DNA from 4 places in the Pseudoalteromonas sp. SG44-8 genome. Region 1 is predicted to be linked to each of the others. Evidence: predicted binding sites of a transcription regulator. Region 1 holds the regulator's gene; each other region holds the start of a gene.
The links. The regulator sigma-54, encoded in region 1, starts transcription at its own class of promoters, with help from an activator protein. The targets are predictions, from matches to a motif close to GTTGGCACGNNNNTNGNNT.
Positions count from the first base shown of each region.

Region 2: a site for sigma-54 is predicted at 1,994-2,012, ahead of flgB (flagellar basal body rod protein FlgB). Genes of this name have one in related genera too.
Region 3: a site for sigma-54 is predicted at 2,070-2,088, ahead of H5163_RS19910 (BON domain-containing protein). Genes of this name have one in related genera too.
Region 4: a site for sigma-54 is predicted at 1,655-1,673, ahead of flgJ (flagellar assembly peptidoglycan hydrolase FlgJ). Genes of this name have one in related genera too.

Region 1 is NZ_JACJEQ010000036.1:24,308-27,480, reverse strand. It holds gene lptA (lipopolysaccharide transport periplasmic protein LptA) at 1-467, shown strand, start outside; gene lptB (LPS export ABC transporter ATP-binding protein) at 464-1,189, shown strand; gene H5163_RS18895 (RNA polymerase factor sigma-54) at 1,256-2,752, shown strand; gene hpf (ribosome hibernation promoting factor) at 2,781-3,068, shown strand; gene ptsN (PTS IIA-like nitrogen regulatory protein PtsN) at 3,073-3,173, shown strand, end outside.
Region 2 is NZ_JACJEQ010000007.1:173,008-176,180, forward strand. It holds gene flgE (flagellar hook protein FlgE) at 1-366, opposite strand, end outside; gene H5163_RS08505 (flagellar hook assembly protein FlgD) at 422-1,102, opposite strand; gene flgC (flagellar basal body rod protein FlgC) at 1,116-1,547, opposite strand; gene flgB (flagellar basal body rod protein FlgB) at 1,550-1,960, opposite strand; gene H5163_RS08520 (protein-glutamate O-methyltransferase CheR) at 2,161-2,991, opposite strand; gene H5163_RS08525 (chemotaxis protein) at 3,012-3,173, opposite strand, start outside.
Region 3 is NZ_JACJEQ010000043.1:7,174-10,346, reverse strand. It holds gene H5163_RS19925 (alpha-amylase family protein) at 1-343, shown strand, start outside; gene H5163_RS19920 (hypothetical protein) at 767-1,159, shown strand; gene H5163_RS19915 (hypothetical protein) at 1,261-1,452, shown strand; gene H5163_RS19910 (BON domain-containing protein) at 1,694-2,017, opposite strand; gene H5163_RS19905 (S8 family serine peptidase) at 2,488-3,173, shown strand, end outside.
Region 4 is NZ_JACJEQ010000007.1:166,676-169,848, forward strand. It holds gene flgK (flagellar hook-associated protein FlgK) at 1-647, opposite strand, end outside; gene flgJ (flagellar assembly peptidoglycan hydrolase FlgJ) at 649-1,617, opposite strand; gene H5163_RS08480 (flagellar basal body P-ring protein FlgI) at 1,789-2,883, opposite strand; gene flgH (flagellar basal body L-ring protein FlgH) at 2,895-3,173, opposite strand, start outside.

The sequences.
Region 1 (3,173 bases):
AAAATACGGCACCACCTGCGGATCAAGTCTCTATCAGTGCTGAAAAGCAGCTTGCCCAACTGAAAGATAATATCGGTATTTTTGAAAAAAATGTTGAAATCATTCATGGTAACCGCCGTATCAAAGCGGATCGACTTGAAGTCCATAAGCGCGAAGATTTAGGCAATAACAAACAATTGCTTGTTGCAACTGGTAACCCTGCTTACTTTGAAGAAAAACAAACTGATGGCACAATAATGAGCGCCAGTGCTGATGAAGTCCGTTACGATGTCGCCAAGCGCTATTTAACTTTAATTGGTAATGCACAAGTCACTCAAGCAGGTCAAAAAATTAATGCCAAAAGCATTACCTATGATATGGACCAACAGCTGATCAGTGCTGAAAAAGGCGCAAGCTCAAACGATCGCGTACACACTATTTTGGTACCTGTTGACAGTAAAAAAGACAAACCTAAAGGGCAGCCATGAGTATATTAAAAGCTGAATTTTTAGCAAAAAGCTATAAAGGTCGCCAAGTTGTAAAAAGCGTGGGTTTAGAAGTTAGCGCAGGCAGCATTGTTGGCTTACTGGGTCCTAATGGCGCAGGTAAAACCACCACTTTTTATATGATTGTGGGTTTAGTACCTAGCGACAAAGGTAAAATAAGTATTGATGATAATGACATCACTTTACTGCCAATGCACAGTCGCGCACGGTTAGGGATTGGCTACTTACCACAAGAATCATCCATCTTTCGTAAGTTAACTGTTTATCAAAACCTGATGGCTATTTTAGAAACTCGTAAAGAGCTGAATAAACAAGCCAGAGAAGAAGCACTAGACAGCTTACTTGATGAGTTTAGCATTCAACATATTCGCGACAGCCAAGGTATGGCATTATCTGGTGGTGAACGTCGTCGAGTTGAAATTGCACGCGCTTTAGCCGCAAATCCAAAATTTATCTTACTTGATGAGCCTTTTGCTGGCGTTGATCCTATTTCAGTGTTAGATATAAAGAAGATTATTGAACACCTTAAAAACCGTGGTATTGGCGTACTTATTACCGACCACAATGTACGAGAAACCCTTGATGTTTGTGAAAAAGCCTACATAGTTTCTCATGGGGAGTTAATTGCATCAGGTACCCCTGAGCATGTACTTGCCGACCAAACAGTCCGCGATGTTTACCTGGGCGAGCAATTTAGGCTATAAAGCCACGCTCGGCTAAGTATCTGCTAGACTTAACGATGATAACAATAAAAGGATTGTTAGAGATACATGAGGCAATCACTCCAGCTGCGCATGGGCCAGCAACTTACAATGACACCACAGCTGCAACAAGCAATTCGCTTATTGCAACTCAGTACATTGGATCTCCAGCAAGAAATTCAAGAAGCACTCGACAGCAATCCATTGTTAGAGCTAGAAGAGCATGAATATTCAGACGACACGGCTGGTAAAAACGAACAAAAACAAGACAACGATGACTTAACTGTTAGTGCATCAGCAGACGACAAGCCCAGCGAATATGAACAAGAAAGTAGCGAAGCATTAAGTAAAGAGACTTTAAGTGACGAAATGGCTATGGACGTCACCTGGGACGAATACATGAGTGCTGCGCCAAATACGTCATCCGGCCCAATGCCTGAAGATGAGTCAATTTATCAAGGTGCTTCAACTGAAACCCTGCACGAATATCTGATGTGGCAATTACAGCTCACACCTTTTAGTCCAACCGATGAAGCTATTGCCATTGCGATTGTTGAAGCTGTTGACGATTCAGGTATTTTAACCTTGAGCTGCGAAGACATCGCAGAGAGCTTAAATCAAGGTAATAACGAAGAAGAAATCGAACTAGACGAAGTGCAAGCAGTGTTAAAACGCATTCAGTTATTTGACCCTGTTGGTATTGCTGCGCGCAGCCTACAAGAATGTTTATGTATTCAATTAAATCAATTTGATCCTGCAACTCCTTGGATTAGCGAGACTAAAATGATTTTAACTGATCATATCGATTTATTAGCTAGTCGTGACTATCGCACTTTGATGAAAAAGACTAAGCTTAAAGAAGATGAGCTGAAAGAAGTAATGACATTGATCCACAGCCTTAATCCAAAGCCTGCGGATACTATAGTACGCGAAGAATCAGAGTATGTTATACCTGATGTTTCGGTGAAAAAAATTAAAGGTCGCTGGGTGGTTGAACTTAATCCAGACAGCATGCCAAAAATTAGAGTGAACAGCCAATATGCGGCAATGTCACGCTCAGTAAAATCAAGCACTGACAGCCAATTTATACGTTCGCATTTGCAAGAAGCTAAATGGTTTATTAAAAGCCTAGAAAGTCGTAACGAGACGTTACTCAAAGTAACTAACTGCATTGTAAAACAACAGCAGGGATTCTTTGAGCATGGCCCTGAAGCAATGCGACCTATGGTACTAAACGACGTTGCTGAAATGGTTGAGATGCACGAATCAACAATCTCTCGCGTAACGACACAAAAGTACATGCATACCCCCCGTGGTATTTTTGAGTTAAAGTATTTTTTCTCAAGTCATGTAAGCACTGAGAACGGCGGCGAATGCTCTTCGACAGCTATTCGAGCATTGATCAGAAAATTGATCAGTGCAGAAAACTCAGCGAAACCATTGAGTGATAGTAAGATTGCAGATATATTGGCAGAGCAAGGTATCAAAGTAGCTAGACGGACTATTGCAAAATACCGCGAGTCGCTGGCTATTCCACCGTCAAATCAACGTAAAAGTTTGATTTAAGGCGTAAAATCACAAGAGGAAAATGCTTATGCAACTAAATTTAACTGGTCGTCACGTAGAAATTACTGATTCATTAAGAGACTATGTAAACAATAAGTTTGCCAAGCTTGAAAGGCATTTTGATCATATCAATAATGTCCATGTTATTCTTGATGTAGAAAAACTAAGCCAAAAAGCAGAGGCCACATTACATGTCAGTGGCGCTGAATTATTTGCCTCGACTGAGCACCAAGACATGTATGCAGCTATTGACGGACTAATCGATAAACTTGATCGTCAAGTAATTAAACACAAAGAGAAGCACGCTCGACACTAACACTATGAAATTAAGCTCACTTATTTGTCAGGACTGCAGTAAAGCTGCGGTCCTTTTTAATAGCAAAAAACGGATCATTGAATTTATAAGCCAATTGGCTCATGA
Region 2 (3,173 bases), on a different contig from region 1:
GCCTTTAGCATCAACAATAAAGTTATCTTTATTAAGTTTAAATGCGCCTGCACGCGAATAAGTAAAATCTTGTGCCCCTAAATCTTGGCTCATGGCAAAGTAACCTTCACCTGTGATAGCTAAATCTAATGAGTTTTGAGTGAACTTTAGTGAACCTTGGTGAAACTGTTGTGCCACCATAGTTGTCTGTACACCATCACCATTTTTTGTCTTGCCTGAACTAAATACCGAAGATGCGTATACATCAGCAAATTCAGCACGTGACTCTTTAAAGCCTACCGTATTTACGTTAGCAATATTATTTGCTGTTACATCTAAGTCTTTTTGTGCGGCAGCAATGCCAGTTAATGCAATATTGAAGCTCATAATTCACCTCTAATCTGTCAATGTTTAGCCTGTGGCTAACTAATAATTAAAATTTTTACGCGATTTCTGCAACGTCAGCTAGCCTAACCGCACCTTCTTTAGTGTTTATAATAATGCCGTTTGCACCATTAATATTAACACTCTCGATATTCTTAAAAGTAGCTATAGGTAAAGCCGTGTACTCACCATTTAACTGCCCTTCAGCTTTAATTTTATATTCACCTGGTGGTAAACGTTCTTTATTATCATTCATGCCGTCCCACTCGAAACGGACAGCGCCCGCTGATTGCGCACCTAAATCAATACTACGCACCAACTGACCAGATGAATCTTCAATTCGTAGAAATAAGTTTTCTACAGGCTCTTCTGCAACCACGGTTCCTTTAGCGCTACCAACATCGTTTAGGTCTAATGTATTAGACTCTAGTAATGCTTGTTTACCCACTAAAGTCGATGCTTGTAGTGCTGAGTTAGATGTCATCGATGCGGCTAATGACTGAAAATTACTATTAAGGTTTGAGATACCTTCAGCCATGGTGAAACTTGTCATCTGCGCGATCATTTGATCATTGTCAGCTGGTTTGCTGGGATCTTGAAACGACAGTTGCTGTGTTAACAATGAGAAGAAATCTTCTTGGGTTAACGCATCACTTTTCTTATCACTGCTAACCTGTTTATCTTGCCACTTAATCGAATCTAAATAAGTTGACGATGTGCTGCTGATATCGTTACTCATAATCTTTCCTCAATTACCGCTGCCCAAGCAACAGTGTTTTACTTAACATTTGCTTCGCTGCATCAGCAACTTGCACATTGGTTTGATAAGAGCGTGAGGCAGAAATCATATTAGCCATTTCTTCAACGACATTAACGTTAGGTTTGTAGATATAACCGTTTTCATCCGCACTAGGATGATTAGGGTTATATTCAATTTGTAATGGTTTATTACTCTCTACAATACCTAACACTTTAACGCCAACAGACGACCCCTGAACATTACCGCTTGATTCTGATGCTTTCATCAGTTCAGCTGCAAAAACAGGGTGGCGCGCCCGGTAAGTTTTGTCTTGGCTTGAGCTAATGCTATTAGCATTTGAAATATTACTCGCGGTTGTGTTCAAACGCACATTTTGCGCACTCATACCACTACCTGAAATATCAAAAACGTTATATAAACTCATGCTTAGGCTCCTTGACTACCGAGGGCTTTTTTAAGGCCTTTAATTTTACTACTCATAAATTGCAGGCTTGCCTGATACTCTAATGAGTTCTTTGTATACAAGTTTCGTTCCACTTGTATATCAACCGAGTTGCCATCACCTGTATCTGCTTGATTTGGCGAGCGAAACATTTCACTATTACCAACATAACGACTGCCACCGGCAATGTGGTTTGGGTTAGTTGTTACCATGTTATTGCCGCCTTGTTGGTGGCTTTTTGCCGCTTTCAATGCTGAGGCAAAGTCGATGTCTTTCGCTTTATAGCCCGGCGTATCAGCATTAGCGATATTGGTTGCTAATAACTCAGCACGTTGCGAACGGATCAACATTGCATGAGGATGAACCCCAAATGCTTTATCAAAACTGATAGCCATAACCATCTCCAAAAAATTGACTTAAGATGATTAATGCAAAAGTTGAGCCAATTAGGTTGATGTTTTATGGTTCGTTTAATCATTTGATTTAAAAAGAAAAACGATGTGGAGCCACATCGTTTTATAGTATTCAAGATTCGGTTTTACCACCGATGAGATTTGAGTAACTTGTGTTTTAGCGCGTTAAATACGCTGGTAAGCTATTTCTTTTGATAAATAATACCTGGATTACAGCGTACCATGTCAAATTCGTCACTTAACCCTGACATAGACTCTGATGCGCCTAAAAATAAATACCCTTTAGGATTTAGTGCTTGAGCAAACTGAGCAATAATTTTGGCTTTAACCTCTGGTGCGAAATAAATCAGCACGTTGCGGCAAAAAATAATATCAAACTTGCCCATTAGCGCGTATGAATCTAATAAGTTAAGATGTCTAAAACTCACTAATTTTTTTATTGAGTCGTTTACTTGCGCCATGCCGTTGCCACTATCTTTAAAGAACTTTTTCCTGCGCTCTACCGACAGCCCTCTAGCTAGAGCAAGGGAGTCATATTCTGCATGCTTACACATATCTAACATAGTATTAGAAATATCAGTGCCGATTATCTGCGCGCCCATTTTTAATACACCCGGCTGTTTAGCTTGAAACTCAGCAACCGACATAGCAATAGAATATGGCTCTTGTCCCGATGAACTTGCCGCAGACCAAATTTTCAACGGACGACGTAACTCTTTATGTTCCGGAAATAACTTACTTTGCAATAGTTCAAACGGGTATTGATCCCGAAACCATAAAGTTTCATTGGTCGTCATAGCATCAACGACTGCGGCACGTAACTGCCGCTCATGCGGACTCAGTGTTTTACTAACCAATTGTGACAATGATTCAACATTAAAACGAACCATTAGCGGAGCAAGCCTGCTTTTGACTAAATAAAGCTTATTATCTCCCAGAACAATGCCACATTGTTGCTCTAAAAAAGAGCGAAACTGATCGTACTCGCTTTGCTGTAAATGCTTATTTTCCAAAGTAACACCGCCTTTTCAAATTAGTCACAATGAACCCATTTTTTCACTGCTGTAGCTAACTCATCCGGATTGAACTTAGCTATAAAGTCATCAGCACCCACTTTTTCAATCATCGCTTGATTGAATACACCGCTGAGCGATGTATGTAAAATAACATGTAAGGGGGCTAACTTTGGATCTGC
Region 3 (3,173 bases), on a different contig from region 1:
AACGGGCCAAAGTAGTGAGGCGCAAGGGACCGCAACCGATTGGACAACTAATATTTGGCCAGCAACTTGGGGAGCAGAAAAAACCGTTGCTAATGATGGCTTTGGTGTTACACCACTGAATATTTGGGGTGAACATTATTGGCTGCTTGATGTTGATATGGATTGCAGCAAAGCGGTTAATGGATGGTTTGAGGTAAAAGCGTTTATTAAAAATGGTCAGGGCTGGGAGGGCAATATCGCGCAAGCAAACCCCCCTTATGCTAGTACTAATCATGTTGCTCAATGCGGCAAAATTAATAAATTTGAGTTTAATAATTCAACGGTAGAAATACGCAATTTCTAATTTTATTACAGATAAATCCCAGCTAAACCATAAGTATGCGTTTAGCTGGGATTTGTAAGTCGCTATTATTGCCAAAATGAATTTTGAGCTTTATGGTCATTAGTAACTTTGCGTATCTGCAAATTAGATAAACAGTTATCTAATTACGATTTACTATTAATGCTTGATTAAGTGATTGAATGTAAATAAAGTTAGTTCTTTTTTGATGTTTGAATAGAAAGAGTAATTCTAAATACTCGTTAGCTTTTAAATAATGTATAAGTGCTATAAGTTGAGTGGTTTAATATAACTTACTTAGGCATTATTAAATTGTATACAATGAGTTAGTTAACTATGTCATTTGGGCTAGACAATCACTCCTCTGCGTAGATTTGTTCGCTGTTGCGCGCGGCAATATATTTTAAAGGGAATTAAGGTATCTGGATGAAAGAAATCATGGTTTATGGAACAGTTATCCTTTGTTTCTTTTGTTATGGTCTTTGGCCTTTTATCGCATCAGCTTTACTGGTGTTTATTTCTGATGACCCAACTTTAGGTATTATCAGTTTAGTTATTTGGTCAATTGCTGTTACGATCCAAATAATTGCTATGTGGCAAATATTTAAAAGAAATTCAAAAGGATTACATTTGTTTTTCTCTGTAGTTTTTCTTTACGTATTTTTATATGCGGGTGATTCACTTATCGTTTCATTAGAAAGTAACGCTGTTTTTTCATTTTCAAATATTATAAATAAAGCTATATATCCATTGTTCGCTGCATGGGCTTTGTATTTTAGCGATGCCAAAGATTTCTTTATTAAACCAACTGAGAGTTAGTAATGAGTAAGTGTAATAATTGTAGTGCCAGTATTTCTTTTATGGCAGTTTTAAACACCATGAATCCCTTGAAAGTAAAGTGCTCAAATTGTAAGGAGCCAGTGCGAATTGATAAGGTTAGTGGCGGTATTGCAGCCCTAATTATTTCATCTATTGCAGTGACTATACTGGCGATGTTTTACGGTTCACCAAACTATTGGTTAAAAATAGTTCTGCCTGTAGTGGTAGTTGCCGAGATCGGATATTTTGGCCTCATTAAGTTTGGTATCGTTAAAATTAAAGCAGTTGAGTAAATCATAAAAATTCATCTGTAGATTAGTGTTTCTCACATTTGTGTTAAACGCATAAAATTGCCAATTAAACTCAGCAGTGAGTTTAATTGCACTAGCGATAACACAACAAAGCAGTTCTATTTCTATTAAATACCTTATTGTGCATTGCGGTGTGTTGGTGATGTTTTTATATGTTGAGCAAGCACAGTAATGCTTATCTTGTCTTTAAATAGTAGAGCCTTGCAAATCAATTTTTAATCTTCTATCTAGCTACTTTAACCTGCATTTTATTTTCAATAATTGCCACACCTTGGGTATTTTCTAAAAACTTTTGTGCCAGTGCGCGTTCAAAGCCGGTTTCGGTTATACCGTACAGGGCTACTTTGTTGCCATTAACGTGCACTTGTAGTTGCGAGAGGTGTAGGTTTGGATTGCTGCGCAGTTTATGAGTTATAGTCTGTTGTAATGTCGGTTGAGGAGAAACGCTGCTGATCATAATTGTGCTGGTGGCCGCACTGACTTGTATTGTGCAGGCGAGTGAAAATATACAGCATACTAATGACATAGTTAATTTGAAGCGATTCATGATTCCTCCCATAACGTCTATTATATTTATTTAGTGACTAGTAACCCTAGTGTTACAATATTCATTCCAAGATTAAGTCATTGAAATATATTGATAATTTAAAATTGTTGTAAACTATTTAGGAGTTTTTTACATTCAACTGAGTAAAAAATACGGTAATTTTTAATTACTTTAGATTTATTTGTTCCTTTTTTTTGTTTTTTTAGAACAATATGATATAAAATTAACTGTAACATTTATTTTACAAAAATCATTGAACTCAAGTAAATCAAAGGCATGTGGTTTAGTTACTGTATAGCCATCTAATTAAAAATATTTTCTTTAATTACAATAGATTAATTGCTCTACTTTCTATGGGTAAACAACTGTACTCGGTTTATTGACAGCGTTGTCTTTAGGTGTTTTTATTAAATTGATGTGAATTATTTGTTAATTCAGTTCTCTTTAAACTAACATCCAAGGATTTTTAAATGAAAGCGTCGAAAACCCCAACATTCAAAATAACGGCATTAGCGAGTGCTATTTTGTTATCAACAGCTGGTTCTGCAATCGCTGAGCAAGTAGAGTCAGAGCGTTTTATTGTGCATTTATCTGAGCAAACGACTGCTCTACATACTGCGTTTGCTCAAAGTAAAGCGCAGATTAATAATATTAAAGTAAGCTTGATGAGCGATGTTGCTACTCAAGCTAATGTTGAAGTACTACAAAGCTTGCCTGATATTAACGCAATGGCGGTGGTTTTAACGGCGGATCAAAAAGCTCGTTTATTACAAAGTAGCGATGTAGCCAGTATAGAAGTGGATCCAAAGCGTTATTTAATGGCCGAAAGCACCCCATATGGTATTACTATGGTTCAAGCTCAACAACTTTCAGATAACCTAACTGGCAGTCAAAAAGTATGTATTATGGATACTGGCTACACACTAAATCATCCTGACTTACCAAATACAGGCGTCACTGGCAGTGATGGTTATGGCGCTAATGATACAGGTAATTGGTATAACGATGGTAACGGCCATGGTACACATGTTGCGGGTACTATTGCAGCGTTAGGTGGAAATGGTCAGGGTGTTGTTGGGGTTAATTCTTCGGGCCAATTGGGTTTACACATTGTTAAGGTATTTAACGACCAAGGAAGATGGGCATATGGTTCTGA
Region 4 (3,173 bases), on a different contig from region 1:
TCACCGTTGGGGCCATCAAGAGTCTCTACATCTATTAATTCCGATAACTTACGAATAGCAAGGTCTCGCTCGTTATACATGGTGCTTGAGTTTGCCTCATTGCGCGTACCATTTACCGTAGCTATTTGCTTATTCAAACTGCTAATATTTTGAATCAATGTATTCGCTTCATCAGAAAAAATTTCTAACTGCTCATTCACGATGTTTTTTTGATCAAATACAATGCCTGACAAACGATCCATTTGATCAATCAAATTTTCTGCATCTGTCATAACCAACGAACGTGCAACTGTTGATGATGGCTGATTTAAGCTTTCCTGCACATTGTTGAATAACGAATTCATACTGCTCGATAAGCTATTGGATTCTTGAGAAAACAAGCTATCAACCCGGCCTGCTTCTGTAACAAATTGATCAAAAAAGGTTTTATTTGAAGTATCGCGATTGAGCTGCTTTTGAGCAAATTCATTCAATAATCGATATGTTTCACCACGACCAACTTGATTGTCGATCATGGTCATATGCTCTGTACGCTCACGTACATAACCAACTGTATTTATATTGGCAATGTTTTTACTGGTCGTTTGTAGCAATTCTGAATTAGCGCGAACGCCTGAATTTGCAATGTCTAATAAATTAAACGACATCTTAATTTACTCCTTGGCGAACCAATGTTGTCGCCAGTGTTTTAAGTTCTGTACGATTAAGTACTTGCTTAATTTTTTCGGCATAATTGGGGTCTGTGGCATAACCGGCTTTTTGTAAAGAGTCTAAAAAAGCGGCCGGTTTTGCGGTATTTTGTAATGCTTCTTGGTAGCGTGGGTTTTCCGTTAAAAACTGCACAAAGTCATTCACGCTGTCTTTAATCGAATCATATGCTCTAAAGCTGGCTTGTCTTTTTACTGGTGTACCTTGCTCAAATTCGAGTGTCATTTTATTGGCTTTCTCACCCTGCCAGCTTCTATCTGATTTGATATTGAATAAGTTAAAGCTGCTGTTGCCATCACTTTTATTAATAATATGCTTACCCCAACCAGTCTCAAGAGCTGCTTGTGCAACCATCACAGCAGGGTTCAAACCAATTTTTTCAGCTGCTGTTTTTGCATGCTCCCAAACACTACTAATAAAATCTTCTGCATTTTCAAACTGAGGTTTTTGCGCTGTTGATGGGCTGCTATTGACAGCCTGAGTGTCAGCCGTGTTTTCAGTATTCGTAACTGTTGCACGTTGATCACTGGTAAAATCATCAACAGTACGCAGCACTGAACTAGGGGTAAAGTTTTTTCCATCAGGAGAAAGTTGTTGCACTATGAGATCGGCTAAACCCAATGACCCTTTTGAAGATAAATCAACTGATAACTGTTGATCATGCATTTCTTCAAAAAACTTTACACCACTGGAATTAAAAGGACTGTCTTCGTCTTCAAACGCTTCGTTTGCTTTACGCATACTTTTAAGAAGCATCTGCGTAAAAATAGATTCAAATTGTGCCGCTGCTTTTTTTAGCGCTTCTTTCGATGCTTCAGGCGAGGCACCACTTTTTAAGGCATCTTGACGTAACGTATTAAGATTGCCTAAATCAAAGAAGTTTTGTTTATCGAGATGATTAGTATCCATCAGCAATTTGACACAGTGATTAATAATATTATTAACAATGCAATAATTGAGCCAATGCGAGTTTGCGAGTTTGCGAGTTTGCGAGTTTGCGAAAGTATAAAAGCGTTGATTAATTATGCAAGTCAAGCCCCCCTAAATGCGAGTTAACGCAAACTTAGGGGGTCAATATGGTTAAATAACCACGAGTTGACCGCTGATGGCCCCCGCTTCTTTTAATGCTTCTAGTATTGCCATTAAGTCACCGGGCGCTGCGCCGACTTCGTTAATTGCCCGTACTAAATCGTCAAGACTAACACCTGGGTTGAATACAAAGGCTCGAGAATCATCTTCGTTAACATCAATAATACTTTGATTAGTAACGACCGTTTCCCCTTCACTTAATGCGTTAGGCTGAGATACATTTTGCTGTTCCGCAATCGTAACAGTCAAGCCACCATGGGTAATTGCCGCCGCTTGTAACTTTACATTTTTACCGATCACTATGGTACCAGTACGTGAATTAACGATAATTTTTGCCGAAGTATCCGCTGGTTTAAACTCTAAATTTTCAAGCGTAGATAAATAAGCAACACGCTGCGACGCATCACGCGGTGCAATAACACGTATTGAAGCGGCATCAAGTGCATGTGCACTGTCTGGGCCGATAAGTTCATTAATAGTTTGCTCTAAACGTTTAGCGGTAGTGAAATCTGGACGATTTAAATTAAAGGTTATGTAATCACCTTGCATAAAAGGACTTTTAATTGCCCGTTCAACCGTTGCGCCATTAGGAATACGCCCTACCGTAGGCGTGTTCATTACGATCTTACTACCATCGGCTCCTTCAACACCTAATCCACCAACAATTAAGCTACCTTGTGCGATAGCATAAGTATTCCCATCAACCCCTTTTAGAAAGGTTTGTAGTAATGTTCCGCCACGTAAGCTACCCGCACTACCTATTGACGATACAGTAATATCGATTGTCTGCCCTGGCTTCCTAAATGCAGGTAACTCAGCATGCACAGCAACCGCAGCTACATTTTTGATTTTGGGTTTTAAATTCGATGCCATGGTAATACCAAAACTATTTAGCATGGCTTTAAAGCTTTGTTCAGTAAAACGACTTTGCTCACCGGTGCCAGGTAAACCAACCACGAGACCATAACCAACCAGCTGGTTTGAGCGAACGCCTTCAACCATTGAGACATCTTTAATACGTTCAGCGCTTGCACTAAAGTGCCAACTTAATAAACATATACACAGCAACGCTTTCAAGCTATTCATATCAACATCCTTTAAAAAGGGAACAGAGAGCTGGTGAAGAATCGAGTTAACCACCCTGCCGTTTGAGTCTCTTGCATTTGCCCTTTACCAGAATATTGAATCCGAGCATTCGCGATTCTATTAGAGGTCACAGTATTATCTGCAGTAACATCTTGTGGGCGCACAAGTCCTTCCAGACGAATAAATTCTTCGCCGGTGTTTAAAGTCAGCCATTTTTCACCACGGATCACTAAATTACCATTAGGTAATACACGCATAACATTCACGGAAATATCACCAAATAAACTATT